One region of the Kineococcus sp. AC630 genome, then DNA from elsewhere that is predicted to be linked to it. Evidence: predicted binding sites of a transcription regulator. Region 1 holds the regulator's gene; each other region holds the start of a gene.
What was found. Region 1 encodes LexA, which represses DNA repair genes until DNA is damaged. Its sites were predicted from a motif close to TCGAACANNTGTTCGA; they were not measured.

Region 1 (3,245 bases):
GACTCACGGCTCGCGACGGCCCGCTACGGCGGGTTCCTGCGCGACAGCCTGCCCGACTTCTGGTCCACCACCTCGACCCCCACCGTGCTGGAGGCGTTGCGGCGTCTGGGTAGCGGTGGCTGACGCCGTGCGTCCGGGGTGGCATGCTCGTGAGGTGGCCACCGTCGGCTTCCTGCACACCGCGCACGCCCACGTGCGCGCCTTCCGCGATCTCCTGAACGAGCGGGACGACACCGTCGCCGACCGTCACCTCGTCGACACGGGTCTGCTCACCACCGCGCGGGACCACGGGATCGACAGCGTCCGCCCGGCCTTGGCCGACCGGCTGCGCCGACTGGTGGGGGAGGGCGCGGACGTCGTCGTGTGCACCTGCTCGACCGTCGGCCCGACGGCCAAGTCCGTCGGTGCCGAGATGGGTCTGCGCGTCGTCCGGGTCGACCGCCCGATGGCCGAGGCCGCCGTCCTGGCCGGGCGGCGGATCGCGGTCGTGAGCTCGCTGGACGAGGCCGCGGCGACCGTGCTGCCGCTGCTGCGCGAGTGCGCGGAGACCACCGGTCGGGCCGTGCAGCTGATCGAGGTCCGCTGCCCGGACACCTGGTCGTCCTTCGAGTCCGGTGACGTCCTGACCTACACGACCGGGGTCGCGGAGGCCGTCCGGACTCAGGTGCGGGCGCTCGAGCCGCCTGTGGACGTCGTCGTCCTGGCGCAGGCGAGCATGGTCGACGCAGCGCCGTTGCTGCGCGACCTGCACGTGCCGGTCCTCACCTCGCCCCGGTTGGCGATCGAGGCGGCCGTCGAACTGGTGACCTCGCTCAAAGGCTTCGCAGCACGGCCGTGACCTTGCCGAGGATCGTCGCCTCGTCGCCGTCGATCGGGGCGAAGAGGGGGTTGCGGGGCATCAGCTGGACGTGACCGTCCTTGCGCTGCAGCACCTTCACCGTCGCCTCGCCGTCGATCATGGCGGCCACGACGTCGCCGTTCTCGGCCGTCGGCTGCTGGCGCACGACCACCCAGTCGCCGTCGCAGATGGCGGCGTCGATCATCGACTCCCCGACGACCTTGAGCATGAAGTGCTCGCCGGCGCCGACGAGCTGCGCGGGGAGCGCGAAGACGTCCTCGACCAGTTCCTCGGCGAGGATCGGGCCACCGGCGGCGATCCGGCCGACGACCGGGACGTAGCGCGGACGCGGGCGGCCGTCGGCCGCGGTGGCCTCGAACCCGTCGATGGTGCCGCGGGCCGACGCCGGCGAGACGACCTCGAGGGTCCGCGGACGGCGCGGGTCCTTGCGCAGGTAGCCCAGCTTCTCGAGGGTCTTCACCTGGTGCGCGACGCTGCTGGGGCTGGTGAGGCCGACGGCCTGACCGATCTCTCGCATGCTCGGCGGGTAACCCCGCTGCTCGACGCACTCCTGGATGGCGGCGAGCACCCGCCGCTGGCGGTGGGTGAGTCCGTCGCGGCCGTAGGGACCGTCGGGGAAGTGGTGGACCGAGGCCATCGGCGCCACCTGTCCGGTGTCGCCGGATCCGTCCAGCACGTCGGCCACGTCACTCTCCCTGTCGTTCCGCGTGAGTCGTACGACCGGGCCCCGTCCTGGGGTCCGATCCACGTCACGGTAGTCATCCGGGGGGCGAGGATCAAACACGTGTTCGAACCGGCGTGTCGTGAGACATGACAGGCACCACCGGACGACGCCGCCCCGCGGGGTGCGGGACGGCGCCGGTGGGTCCGGAGGCGGGGTGGATCAGGCGAGGGTGAAGTGGCTGACGAGCTCGCTGAGCTCGTTGGCGGTGCGCGAGACCTCCCCGGCGGTCGTGGCGGTGTGGGTCGCCCCCGCCGTCGTCTGATCCGCTGCGGCGGCGATGCCGGAGATGTTCAGCGCGATCTCCTGACTCCCGGAGGAGACCTCGGTGACGTTGCGGACCATCTCCGAGGTCGTCGCCGATTGCTCCTCCACCGCCGCGGCGATGGTGGCCTGCAGGCCGTCGATGCGGGCGATGACCTCGGTGATCTCCGCGATCGCGGAAGCCGCCTCGGCCGCGTCGGTCTGGGTGGCGTTGACGCGGGTGACGATGGACTCGGTGGCGCGCGCGGTCTGCTGGGCCAGTTCCTTCACCTCCCCGGCGACGACGGCGAAGCCCTTGCCCATCTCCCCGGCACGGGCGGCTTCGATGGTGGCGTTGAGGGCGAGGAGGTTGGTCTGTTCGGCGATGGAGGTGATGAGCTTGACGACGTCGCCGATCTCGCGGGAGGAGGCGGAGAGGCGGTCGAGGGTTTCGCTGGCTCCGGTGGCGGCGTGCACGGCGGAGGCGGCGGTGGCGGAGGCTTCGGCGGTGGAGGTGGCGATCTCGCGGATGGCGGAGGTCATCTGTTCTCCGGCGGCGGCGACGGTGCCGATGTTGGCGGAGATCTCTTCGGTGGCGGCGGAGACGACCTGGGTCTGGGTGGCGGACTCCTCCGCACCGGAGGAGAGCTGGGTGGCGACGGTGGTGAGTTCCTCGGAGGAGCCGGCGAGGGTGGCGGCGGAGTCGGAGATGCGGCGCATGGTGGTGTTGAGGCGGTCCATGGTCACGTCGACGGCGGTGCCGAGGCGGCCGACCTCGTCCTGGGTGTCGAGGCCCACGCGCTGGTCGAGGCGGCCGTCGGCGAGGCCCTGGACGACGGTGAGGGTGCGGGCCAGGGGGCCCGCGACGGAGCGGGAGATGACGACGGCGACGACGGCGGCGATGGCGAGGGCGACCGCGCCGATGACCAGCAGCATCACGACGGCGGAGTGGTAGTCAGACGAACCCTGTGCGGCCATCGTCGTGGCGGCGCCCTGCTCGACCTTGGCGATGGCGTCCAGCTGGGCGAGCAGCTGCTTGGAGATGGGGGTGGTGGTCGTGGTGCGGGCGGCCACGAAACCGTCGAGGTCGTTGGCCTTGGCCAGGGTCACCAGCTGCCCACGCGCGGTGCGGTACTGGGCGATGAGGTCCTGGGCCTTGCCGCGGTCCGCCTCGGTCGAGGCCGGGGAGGTTCCGAGGTAGGCCTGCCACGCCGCGTCGTAGGCGGTGTCGTCCTCGGCCATCGTGGCCAGCGCGGCCGTCGTGGCGGCGTCGTCGGGGGTCAGGGCCGCGTTGGCGATGTCCAGGCGCAGGGCGAGGAAGCCGTACTTCACGTCGGCGATGGTCTGCACGGAGGCGATGCCGCTGGTGGAGAGGTACTGCAGGTTCGTCTGCGAGGAACCGAGTCGGGAGATGCCCAGGGC
Region 2 (3,245 bases), on a different contig from region 1:
GAGGTGGAGCTGGGCGAGGGCGTCGTGCGCGACCTCGAACGCCGTGTGGTGCTGTCGGTGCTGGACCGCAAGTGGCGTGAGCACCTCTACGAGATGGACTACCTCCAGGAGGGCATCGGATTGCGCGCGATGGCCCAGCGCGACCCGCTCGTGGAGTACCAGCGCGAGGGGTACCAGCTCTTCGGGGCGATGACGGAGGCCATCAAGGAGGAGTCGATCGGCTACCTCTTCTCGCTGCAGGTCCAGCCGGCGACCCAGCCGGGGGCCGCGGCGACCGCCCCGGGGTTCGGCGCGCCCCCGCCGCGTCAGCAGCTGCAGTACTCGGCCCCGACGGCCGAGGGTGACGTCGAGGTCCACGCCGGCGACGCCGCGGCGACGGACGCCGAGACCGGCAACCGGGCCCAGCGTCGCGCGGCCCAGCGCAGCCAGGACGACTGAGCGCAGCTCACGTGGGGCGGGTCACCCGAGTTCCAGCGCGGTGACCCGCCACCGCTCCCCGGAGCGGTCGGTGCAGCGCTCGATGCGCAGCGCCGCGGCGCGCACCCGGTCCGACTCCCTCAGCACGGCCCCGACCTCGGCCACGTCCGGGCGGGGGAACGACACCCGCAGCGTCCCGACCTGCGGTCGCACCGTCCGTCCGGTCCGGGCGCGCAGCCGGGCCTGCAGCGCCGCCCGCCGCTGCACCCCCGCGTAGATGTCGGCGGCGGACCACCGCAGCAGCTGCTGGGTCGGCCGCTGACCGGTGAGGACCTCGAGCAGGACGACGAGGTAGCGCCGCGTCCACGCCGTCACCTCCGGCAGCTCCGAGGGCGGTAGCAGCCGCGGGTCGACGATCGCGAGTTCGAGGACGCCCTGGTCGGGGCTGAGGTGGCTGAGGACGGGCCCCTCGGGACCGAAGGCGTCCTCACGTTCGTCGATGTAGGGCGGCAGCCCGTAGGGCAGGGGTACCCGTCCGGTGTCCGGCGTGAGGTCGTCGAGCAGGGCGGCGGTGGAGCTGGTCACGCGGAGGTCTCCTGGGTGCGGTGGCGAACGGGTGGCCGAACGGGTGCTCGGACGGGGGTCAGGGCAGGCGCAGGACCTGGCCGGGCAGCAGCAGGTCGGGATCGGCGCCGATGACGTCGACGTTGGCGGTGTGGAGGCGGTGCTGCTCGGCCATCACCTCACCGGCGGTGGCGTCGGGACCGCACCGTTGCGCGGCCAGCGACCACAGGCTGTCCCCGCGGTGGACGACGATCTCGCCGTCGACCTCCCGGGGTGCGGGGGGAGTGCTCGCCGTGGTGGTCTCCGGGACGGCGGCCCAGCCGAGGTCGAGGGTCGGTGCCGAGGTGGCCTGCAGCGGTGCGGAAGCGGCCCAGCCGAGCTCGGGGACCGCGGTCGCCGAGCCCCGTTCGGCCGCGCCGGCGGAGAGGGCGGCCGATCCCAGCACCAGGCCCACGACGAGCGCGACGACCCGGCGGACGGTCCGCGGGACGCCGGGGGAGGGCCGCACGGCGAGTCGCGGGTGACTGCGGGCCCGGACCTCGTCGGCGACGGCCACCAGGACGGTGAGCGCCAACCACCCCAGGAGCAGGGCGCCCACGACGGAGCACCCGCCGACGAGCAGGTCGGCGACCGTCGCGGTGCCCGACTGCGCGGTGCGCAGCGCCGGTGCCGCCAGCGCGAGGAGCCCGGCGCCGGCCAGAGCGGGCACGGCGGCCAGCCCGGCGCCGACGGTGAACGTCAGCAGGTGCCGAAGTCTGTGCACGGTAACCACCCTCGTGATCGCACGGCCCCAGTTGGACCAGTTGAGTCCTTCTGGGTGTCGTTTGGTGTCGTTTGCTGCGCCATGTCTAGCGACCACCTGTGCGCGGGGCCAGGAACTCCCGTGACATGCGCCCGATCGGAGGGCAGCGCCTGACGGTGGGTGAAGACGGGTGACGGGCGACCCGACGGGTGGTCACCGCGACGTAGCGTTGGGTCGTGCGCTGGGACGACCTCTTCGACGACCTCGCCGCCCGGGCGGAGCACGCCCACCGGCTCGAGCGGGACGAGGAGGTCGCCGACCGGATCCGCCGGGACGAGGCGACCGTCACGCTCGCCGCCCGCGTGCGCGCGGCGACCGGGGCCGTCACCTTCGTGCTGCGCGACGGCACCACGCTGAACGGGCGGGTCGAGGGGGTCGGACCGGACTGGTTCCTGGTCCGGGAGGCCGCGGCGTCGCGGCAGGTCCTGCTGCCGGCCGCGGCCGTGCTCGCACTGCGGGGGGTCCCCGGACGCAGTGCGGCGCCCTGGGGCGCGGTCGCGGCGCGGCGGACCCTGCTCCTGGCGGTCCGCGCGCTGGCCGGAGCCGGTGTGCACGTCGTCGTGCGCACGGGTGGTGTCGACGTCCGGGGCACGGTGGGTCGGGTGGGCGCCGACCACGTCGACGTCGTCGACCTCGACGACGTCGCCGAGGGTCAGCGTGCGGACAGCGGTGCGCGCACCACGACGGTGCCGTTCTCGGCGTTGCTCAGCATCACCGAGGTGGTCTGACCGGCAGGTCGGCCGGTGGGGTCGGTGAGCGGGTCAGTCGGTGTGGTCCTCGCCCGCGAGGACGCTCTCGCGGGTCTGGGTGTACATCCGCTGGATGTAGTCCTCGAGCTCGGAGTCCTCGACGCGCCACTGCCCCCGCCCGCCGACCTTGATGGCCCGCAGTTCTCCCGTGCGGACCAGGGCGTAGGCCTGGGCCGAGCTGATCGCGAGCGTCTCGGCGACATCCGCGAGCGGGACGAAACGGGCGGGCACGGGGTCTCCTGGAGGGCGTCGTCGGAGCTGTTCCTGGCGGGTGTCCGCATCCTCGCACGACGTCACCCTGGCGCATCGGCCGTTCGGGTGGCCTGTGGACAACCGCGGACCCCCGCCGCTCAGGAGCCTCACCATGGTCTCGACCACAGCGCCTGGAGCCCGGGAAGTGCCCGGACCTCCACGTGTCGGACGACGGAGGGCCCACCAGTGCGGACAGCGGTACGAGCGGTACGCGGACGTGACGTGCCGCCGGTGTCGGTCGTCCGGCGGGTGAGTGCCCCCTCGTGGCGCGATCCGCGGTTGCTGATCGGCCTGGCCCTCGTCCTGGCCAGTGTCGTGCTGGGCGCGCGGGTGGTCGGTGCCGCCCAGGCGACGGTGGGCGTGTGGGCGCTGGCCCGTGACGTCGGCGCGGGGCAGTCGCTGACCGCCGCCGACCTGCGCGTGGTCGAGGTGCACCTCGACGAGGGGACGGGGACGGCCTA
Region 3 (3,245 bases), on a different contig from region 1:
GTCGCCGGTACTTCGAGGACCTCACCCGCGCCGTCCAGGTCGACGAGAGCGGTCGCGGTGGCCTCCACGGCGGGGGGCGTGGCGGTGGTCGGCCCCCCGTTCCCAGGAGTCGCCTGCAGCACCGTCCACCTCATGCACCACCACGGTAGGCCGGTTCGCGCGCCCCGTCGCGCCGAGCGTCCGGGAGACGTTCGTGCAGGTCAGCGCGTGAGGACGGCGGATCCCGTGAGGACGTGGACCGGGGTCGGTGCGGACGTCACCGAGGCGGTGCCGTCGATGGGTCGGTAGGGGAGCCCCGCGATCGTGTACTCGCCGGTGTAGGTGGTGGTGAGGGTGATCTCCCGGTCGCCCGCTGCGGTGTACGTGTGGGTGAGGCTCTGGTGGGGGTAGGGGTTTCCGGGGTCCGCGGTGGGCCCCAAGGTGGAACCGTCGCCGAACGTCCACGTCCAGCTCGTCGGCGTGGCGCGGATGGTGACCGGGTAGCCCAGGACGGTGGTGTCCCGGGTGACCGTCCCCGTGGTGGTGTGCAGGATCAGCGGGACGTTGAGCAGGGCCTCGCCGCCGTCGGGTTGGAGGTTCACCGGGCTCGCGGGCAGCGGAACGCGGCGCAGGTCGGCCTCGGTGACGGTCGGCAGGACGACGGGTGCCGCGGTGGTGGCCCCGGTCGTGCAGGAGTTCCCCTGGTTGATCCAGCGGACGTCGTCACCGGTCCGGGTCCAGGTGGTGACGAGGAACTGCCCGGGCGGGCAGTTCGCGATGGAGGCCCGGCAGGTGTCGGACCCGAAGGAGCCTTCTGGGCCGTTGCGGCCGCAGGCGGGGGTCTTGGAGACCTGGACAGGTTGAGAAGACTTACCGGTAGTTCCTGAGTTTGGTTTTCGATGGTCCCGGCTCGAGCGAGATGCGCCGATCTCAATCCCGTCTCGTTGACCGGATCCGTTGGTCTCCGAAGGAGTACCTGCGAATGCATGTGAGGTGGTAACGCTCAGTGTGAGCACTCCCACCCCGATGGCGAGGAGTCGCATTCGACTCACTGGACTTCCCAGACGATCCAACGATTTTCCACCCAGTTGAGGTCGATCCAGAACTCGCCATCTGTCATCTCAGTGGCAGAGCCGATAATCTGCCCGTTGCGGTCGGTGGTGTTGTAGGCGGGACTGGTTACCGTCACGGTCAAGCCGATCTCTCCGGTATCAGGAGCCCAAGAGTCAACATTGGTGCCAGTGAACTGAATTAGGAATCCCTCTGATGTGTAACCCTTGCTGCGATACTCCTCGATCACATCGGCGTGGTACTTGCATCCACCACAGTTGGGATCGGAGATCGACCGCAGCAGGGTGGGGTCCCCCGTCGCGCGCGAGTAGTTCAGGACCCGCGTGAAGTAGGCCGCGAACGTCCCGGCCCCGTCCACCGTGAACGTCCGGCTCAGGTCGTCCTGCTCCGGGAGTGGGAACTCCGCCGTCGCGACCGAGGTCGGTGCCGCGAGGGCAGTCTCCGTCGGCGTCGGCGTCGCGACGGGGCCGCTCGTCGCGGCGGTCGTGGAACTCGCGACGGGTCCGGCGACGGTCTCGTTCGAACACCCGACGAGCAGACCGGTGACGGCGAGTGCGACGAGGGGTGCGGCGGCGCGGTGGAGCTGGATCACTGCGGCACGGTCGCACGGCCGGGGCTCTCGGAGGCACCGCCGGACGGCGTCTGTGGACAACCTGTCGGCCGTTCGGGTGACTCCTCGCGAGCGCTCACCCTCCGTCCCTGGGGAGGGACTCTCCGCCCTGTGGATTACCCGGTTCACCGTTGACGACCCCTGAGTGCGGTGGTGTAGCTTCGAGTTGCGTTCGAACCGGTGTTCGAACGTGGTGACCGCCCGGTGGCGCGGTCCGGGGGGAGGGGAAGCTCCGCGGGCCGCGCTCCGGGCGTGTCGTCGCGGGCCGCTTCCCCCGGCTCGCCGCGCTGCGGGTGATCCACTGCAGCGCCGGCTCGAGTGGGGAAGGTGACAGCGGTGCGACGGTTCTTCGACGAGGTCCACGTCCGGTCCGGTGCGGTGGGGGAGGCGCCCGACGAACCCGCCCAGTTCGTCTGGCACGGACGGCTCTACGTCGTGCGCGCGGTCCTGTCCCGGTGGCGTGAACGCAGCGCCTGGTGGGAGCACCCGGCCGTCGCCGCCGTCCACGGCGACGGCCCGACGGGCGGCGGTACGGCGACCGCGGTCCGTCCCGTCCTCGAGATCGGCGACCTCGAACGCGAGGTCTTCCGCGTCGAGGCCAGCGTCGGGCGCTCCGGTGCGATCGGTGTCTACGACCTCGCCCGATGCGTCCCGCCCGGAACGGCGGCTGTGTCGGAGGGCGCTGCTACTCCTTCTCCTGACGGGTCGGACGGCTGGCAGTTGCTGCGCGTCAGCGACTGACCAGCCGCCCGACCCCTCACCGAACCGCACCAGACCGACCGATCACGGAGGAGAACGCGATGCCCGCCACCCTCGACGTCCCCCAGGGTCTCCCGCGCCCGCTGACCACCGCCGCTCTCGACCTGCTCGAGCGCTGCGAGGACGAGCTGCTCGTCGCCCTGCGCTCCGACGACACCGCCGAGCGCTACGTCCACGCTCACCTCGCCGCACTGCGTGCGGGCGCTGCCCTCGTCGCCGTGCACGGACGTCCCACCAGTCCCCGGCGCAGCGGCCCCCGCAGCGTCTGGGAGATGCTCCCCGCCTTCGACCCCGCCCTGCAGGCGTGGGCCGAACGGTTCGCCGCGACCGCCCCGTTGCGTTCCGCGGTCGAGGCCGGCCGGACCGGCGTCGTCGACGAGGCTGCCGCCGAGGAACTCCTCACCGACGCCGAGCAGTTCCACCGCGTCGTGGAATCGCTGCTCGGGCTCAGCGCCCTCCCGCTGGCCGGCTGACCGCCGCGGGCGACCACCGGCGGACGCGCCCGCGACCCAGCACCTCGCACCACTCCGCTCGGCCTTCCCCACGGGCGCGTTCTCGAAGGACGTCCCCATGCGCACCACCGCACCCTCGAACTCCCCGTTCACGCACCTGCACGTGGCCTCCGGCTACTCGCTGCGCTACGGCACCTCGACCCCGACCGCTCTGGTCACCCGGGCCGCCGAACTCGACATGCCGACCCTCGCCCTCACCGACCGCGACGGTCTCTACGGCGCCGTGAAGTTCGTGCGCGCCTGCAGCGAGGCGGGGATCACCCCCGTCCTCGGCGTCGACCTCGCCACCGCCCCCAGCGGGCTGGTCGACGGTC
Region 4 (3,245 bases), on a different contig from region 1:
GAAGACGTACTGGGTCTTGAAGCGGTGGTGGCCCCGGCAGTACGCGCGGAGGTTGTTCGCGGTGGTCTGACCTTCCGGCCAGGGGATGGCGTGGTCGAGGTCGCAGTTGACGGCGGGGACGTGGCAGCCGGGCGCTTGGCAGTACTCATCGCGTGCGGTGATGAAGCGGCGCATGGCGTCAGTGATGGCGTAGGCCTTCGCGCCCACGTCGATGACGTCTCGGGTGCCGGGGGATTCGATGACTTTCCGCCACATCGCACCGGCGCTGGTGGCGAGTTCTCGGGCGACGTGGGCCGGGACCGGTCCGAGGCCGTCGACGGTGGCTTCGTCGTCGTCGAGGCCAAGGAGGGTGGTGGCGTCGATGCGGACGTGGACCTGGACGGACGTGGCGGGGCGGTGGGTGCGTCCGATCACCGCGGGTGAATCAGCGGTGGCAGGTGTGGTGGGATCCGAGAGGGCGGGGACGGCGCGGTCCAGGGCGTCGGTGAGCATGTCGACGATCACGTCGCGAACGCGCTGCCCGTGGGAGCGGGTGTCGACGATACCGGCCTTCTTGGCCGCGTCGGCGGCCTGGTCGGCGGCGGCGTTGGTGTGCGCCATCAACCGCAACGCGAAGGCGGTGGGGGCGATGAACCCGAGGTGGCTGTGGAGGCCGTCTTCGCAGGGGGTGTGTCCCAGTCCGCGAGGGTCGTCGTTCTTCTCCAGGACGACGGATTCGTAGCCGGGCGTCAGCTCCCTGACCTTCCGGGAGCACTTGATGCCGAGTTTCCGTCCGGTCAGGCCGGCTTGGGCGTGGTGGACGGCGTCGGTGAGGTAGTCCTGCAGGGCCGCGGTGTAGTCCTCTCCTTGGAGGAGCTTCTCGTCCTCCTCGGCGTGGACGGAGGTGACGCGTCCGTCGGGGTCGATCTCTTCGGTGAGGGTGGCGATCCGGGCGCCGAGGCGTTCGGCGTGGTCTTCGATGGTGCGGGCTTGGTAGCGGGTGACACTGCCGTCGGCGACGGCTTGCCAGAGGGTGCGGTGGTCGTGGCCTTTGCGCCAGGCGTTGTGGATGGTGGCGCGGGCGCGGTCGAAGTCCATGCCTTCGTCGCGGGAGTACTCCTCGGCGACGAGGTCGACGGCAGCCTCCCGGCGGTCGACGCCGGTTCCGGTGATGGTGACCCCGCGGTCTTCGAGCTGGTCGAGGTCGGGGTGGGGGGAGTCGTGGACCATGGTGACGGCGTCGGCGACGCCGAGGTAGAAGAGGGCGTGGGCGGCGTCGGCGAAGCGGCGGTACTTGCCGGGGAGGCCGAAGGCGACGCCGGTGGGGGCCTCTTCCGTTCGCTCCGCGAGCGCTGCCGTCATGTCCTGATTCTACCCTGTTCGAGCCTTTCGAACAAGACAAACGCTCTGTGCTGCAACGTTTTCACTGAGTCATGCAGATGCCGCTCTTGATGGATCCGGCGCTCGACCTCCAGACGGCGAACCGCTGTGCGGAGGCGAACAGCACGGGCCCGCGCCGGAGCGTCCCGGCGATTCCTCGCCTACCGCTGGAGCGGCAGGATCGTGGCGAGGGAGTCCAGGGCGCCCAGACGGTCCTCGCCGACGGGGAAGAACGACACCTCGTCCAGTCCGGCGGCCTCGAGTTCCGCGATCCGGGAACGGATGCGTTCGGGCGTTCCGACGAGGGCCAGGTCGTCGACCCACTCGTCCGGCAGGCGGCGGGTGAACTCCTCGGCGTCGGCGCACTCGGCGCGCAGCGCGTGGAGTTCCTCGGCGTAGGCGGAGGGGGCGACGTGGGCGGCGGCGTCGGGAGCGCCGACCCACACCAGCCCCGGACGGACCAGGTCGCGCGCCCGGGCGGGGTCGGCGTGGACCGCGGTGAGTTCGTAGCCGATCAACCGGTGGCCGGGCGCGTCGCCGATCTGGGAACGGGCGGCGCGGGCGTACTCGGGCGTGACGGGTTCGGCGAGCAGGGTCGCGTCGAGGTGCTCACCGGAGATCGCGAGCGACTTCGGTCCGCGCACGCCGGCGGCGACGGCGGGGGGCACGGCCGGCGGTGATTCGAGGCGGACCCCGTCCAGGTGCACGTAGCGGCCGTCGAGGGTGACCGTCTCCCCGTGCAGCAACCGTCGGACGGCGGTGGCGTGCTCGGTGAACGAGGTGAGGGGGCTCGCCCCCCACGCCCCGGCCTGGCGCATCCAGCCGGGGACCCCGTGGCCCAGGCCGAGGGTGAAGCGGCCGGGGAAGAGGTCTGCGAGGGTGGCCGCCTCCATCGCCGTGAACACCGGGTTCCGCGCTGCGGCGGGGGCGATGCCGAGCCCGACGTGGATCCGGCTGGTGATCGCCAACGCGGCCGCGGCCTGGGCGAACCCGCCCCGGAACCCGAGGTCCTCGATCACCCAGAGGGTGTCGAACCCGAGCTCCTCGGCGCGGCGGGCGAAGGGGAGGACGTCGGCGACGGGCAGGTCGCGGGGGAGGGTCACACCGGTGTGCACGTCCCGAACCTACCGGTCGGCGGGTCGGGCCACGGACCGGGCGAAGAACGCCGAGATCGCGACCGTGACGAGCACCACGAGGATCGCGGACCGCAGCCCGGCGTGCTGGCCCACGAACCCCAGCACCGGTGGTCCGACCAGGAACGCGGTGTAGCCCGCCGTCGCGACGGCGCTCACCCGGCGGGCCGCCCCGACCGGATCGTCACCGGCGGCGGACAGTGCGACGGGGAAACCGAGGGCCGCTCCGAGACCCCACAGCAGCACCCCGGGCACGGCCAGGGCGATGCCCGGGGCGAAGGAGACCAGCCCGATCCCGACGACGGCCGAGCACGCGGAGGCCAGCACCACCGGCGTCCGGCCGAACCGGTCGAGGAACCAGCCGCCGCCGAACCGGCCGACCGCCATCGCGCCGCCGAAGGAGGCGAACACCAGCGCTCCCGTCGTGGCGCTCAGACCGAAACCGTCGACGACGATGAGCGGCAGCCAGTCGCCCGCCGACCCCTCGGCCAGCGCCATCCCGAGCACGATCACCCCGATCGCGATCGTGCGGGTCTCCCGCCACACCCCGAGGAAGCTCCGCACCGCGTCCACGAGGGCGAAGGGGCGCGCACCGCGTGGTTCGACGCCGGTGGCGGCGGGGAGCCCCTGCACCAGCCACACCGTCGTCGCGGTGGTCAGCACCGCCATCCCCAGCAGGTGCACGAGCACCGGGAGGTGGCTGGCCGTGGCCAGCAGCCCCAGCAGCGCGCCCACGCACAACGCGAGGCTGTA

Region 2: AC0I8G_RS20590 (LysM peptidoglycan-binding domain-containing protein) is a predicted target of LexA. The motif match lies at 1,833-1,848, and genes of this name have one in related genera.
Region 3: AC0I8G_RS08940 (DUF6504 family protein) is a predicted target of LexA. The motif match lies at 1,833-1,848, and genes of this name have one in related genera.
Region 4: AC0I8G_RS16665 (HNH endonuclease signature motif containing protein) is a predicted target of LexA. The motif match lies at 1,458-1,473, and genes of this name have one in related genera.

Annotation. Positions count from the first base shown of each region.
Region 1 is NZ_CEEDMJ010000038.1:769-4,013, reverse strand. It holds gene AC0I8G_RS24620 (ATP-dependent DNA helicase) at 1-123, shown strand, start outside; gene AC0I8G_RS24615 (aspartate/glutamate racemase family protein) at 155-838, shown strand; gene lexA (transcriptional repressor LexA) at 813-1,496, opposite strand; gene AC0I8G_RS24605 (methyl-accepting chemotaxis protein) at 1,743-3,245, opposite strand, start outside.
Region 2 is NZ_CEEDMJ010000022.1:2,066-5,310, reverse strand. It holds gene secA (preprotein translocase subunit SecA) at 1-438, shown strand, start outside; gene AC0I8G_RS20595 (Rv3235 family protein) at 460-1,002, opposite strand; gene AC0I8G_RS20590 (LysM peptidoglycan-binding domain-containing protein) at 1,061-1,744, opposite strand; gene AC0I8G_RS20585 (hypothetical protein) at 1,960-2,511, shown strand; gene AC0I8G_RS20580 (helix-turn-helix domain-containing protein) at 2,545-2,763, opposite strand; gene AC0I8G_RS20575 (hypothetical protein) at 3,034-3,245, shown strand, end outside.
Region 3 is NZ_CEEDMJ010000006.1:221,631-224,875, forward strand. It holds gene AC0I8G_RS08920 (aminoacyl-tRNA deacylase) at 1-134, opposite strand, end outside; gene AC0I8G_RS08925 (PKD domain-containing protein) at 201-581, opposite strand; gene AC0I8G_RS08930 (hypothetical protein) at 622-843, shown strand; gene AC0I8G_RS08935 (DUF6318 family protein) at 1,028-1,642, opposite strand; gene AC0I8G_RS08940 (DUF6504 family protein) at 1,997-2,401, shown strand; gene AC0I8G_RS08945 (SAV_6107 family HEPN domain-containing protein) at 2,461-2,892, shown strand; gene AC0I8G_RS08950 (DNA polymerase III subunit alpha) at 2,990-3,245, shown strand, end outside.
Region 4 is NZ_CEEDMJ010000015.1:81,982-85,226, forward strand. It holds gene AC0I8G_RS16665 (HNH endonuclease signature motif containing protein) at 1-1,341, opposite strand, end outside; gene AC0I8G_RS16670 (LLM class flavin-dependent oxidoreductase) at 1,521-2,474, opposite strand; gene AC0I8G_RS16675 (MFS transporter) at 2,484-3,245, opposite strand, start outside.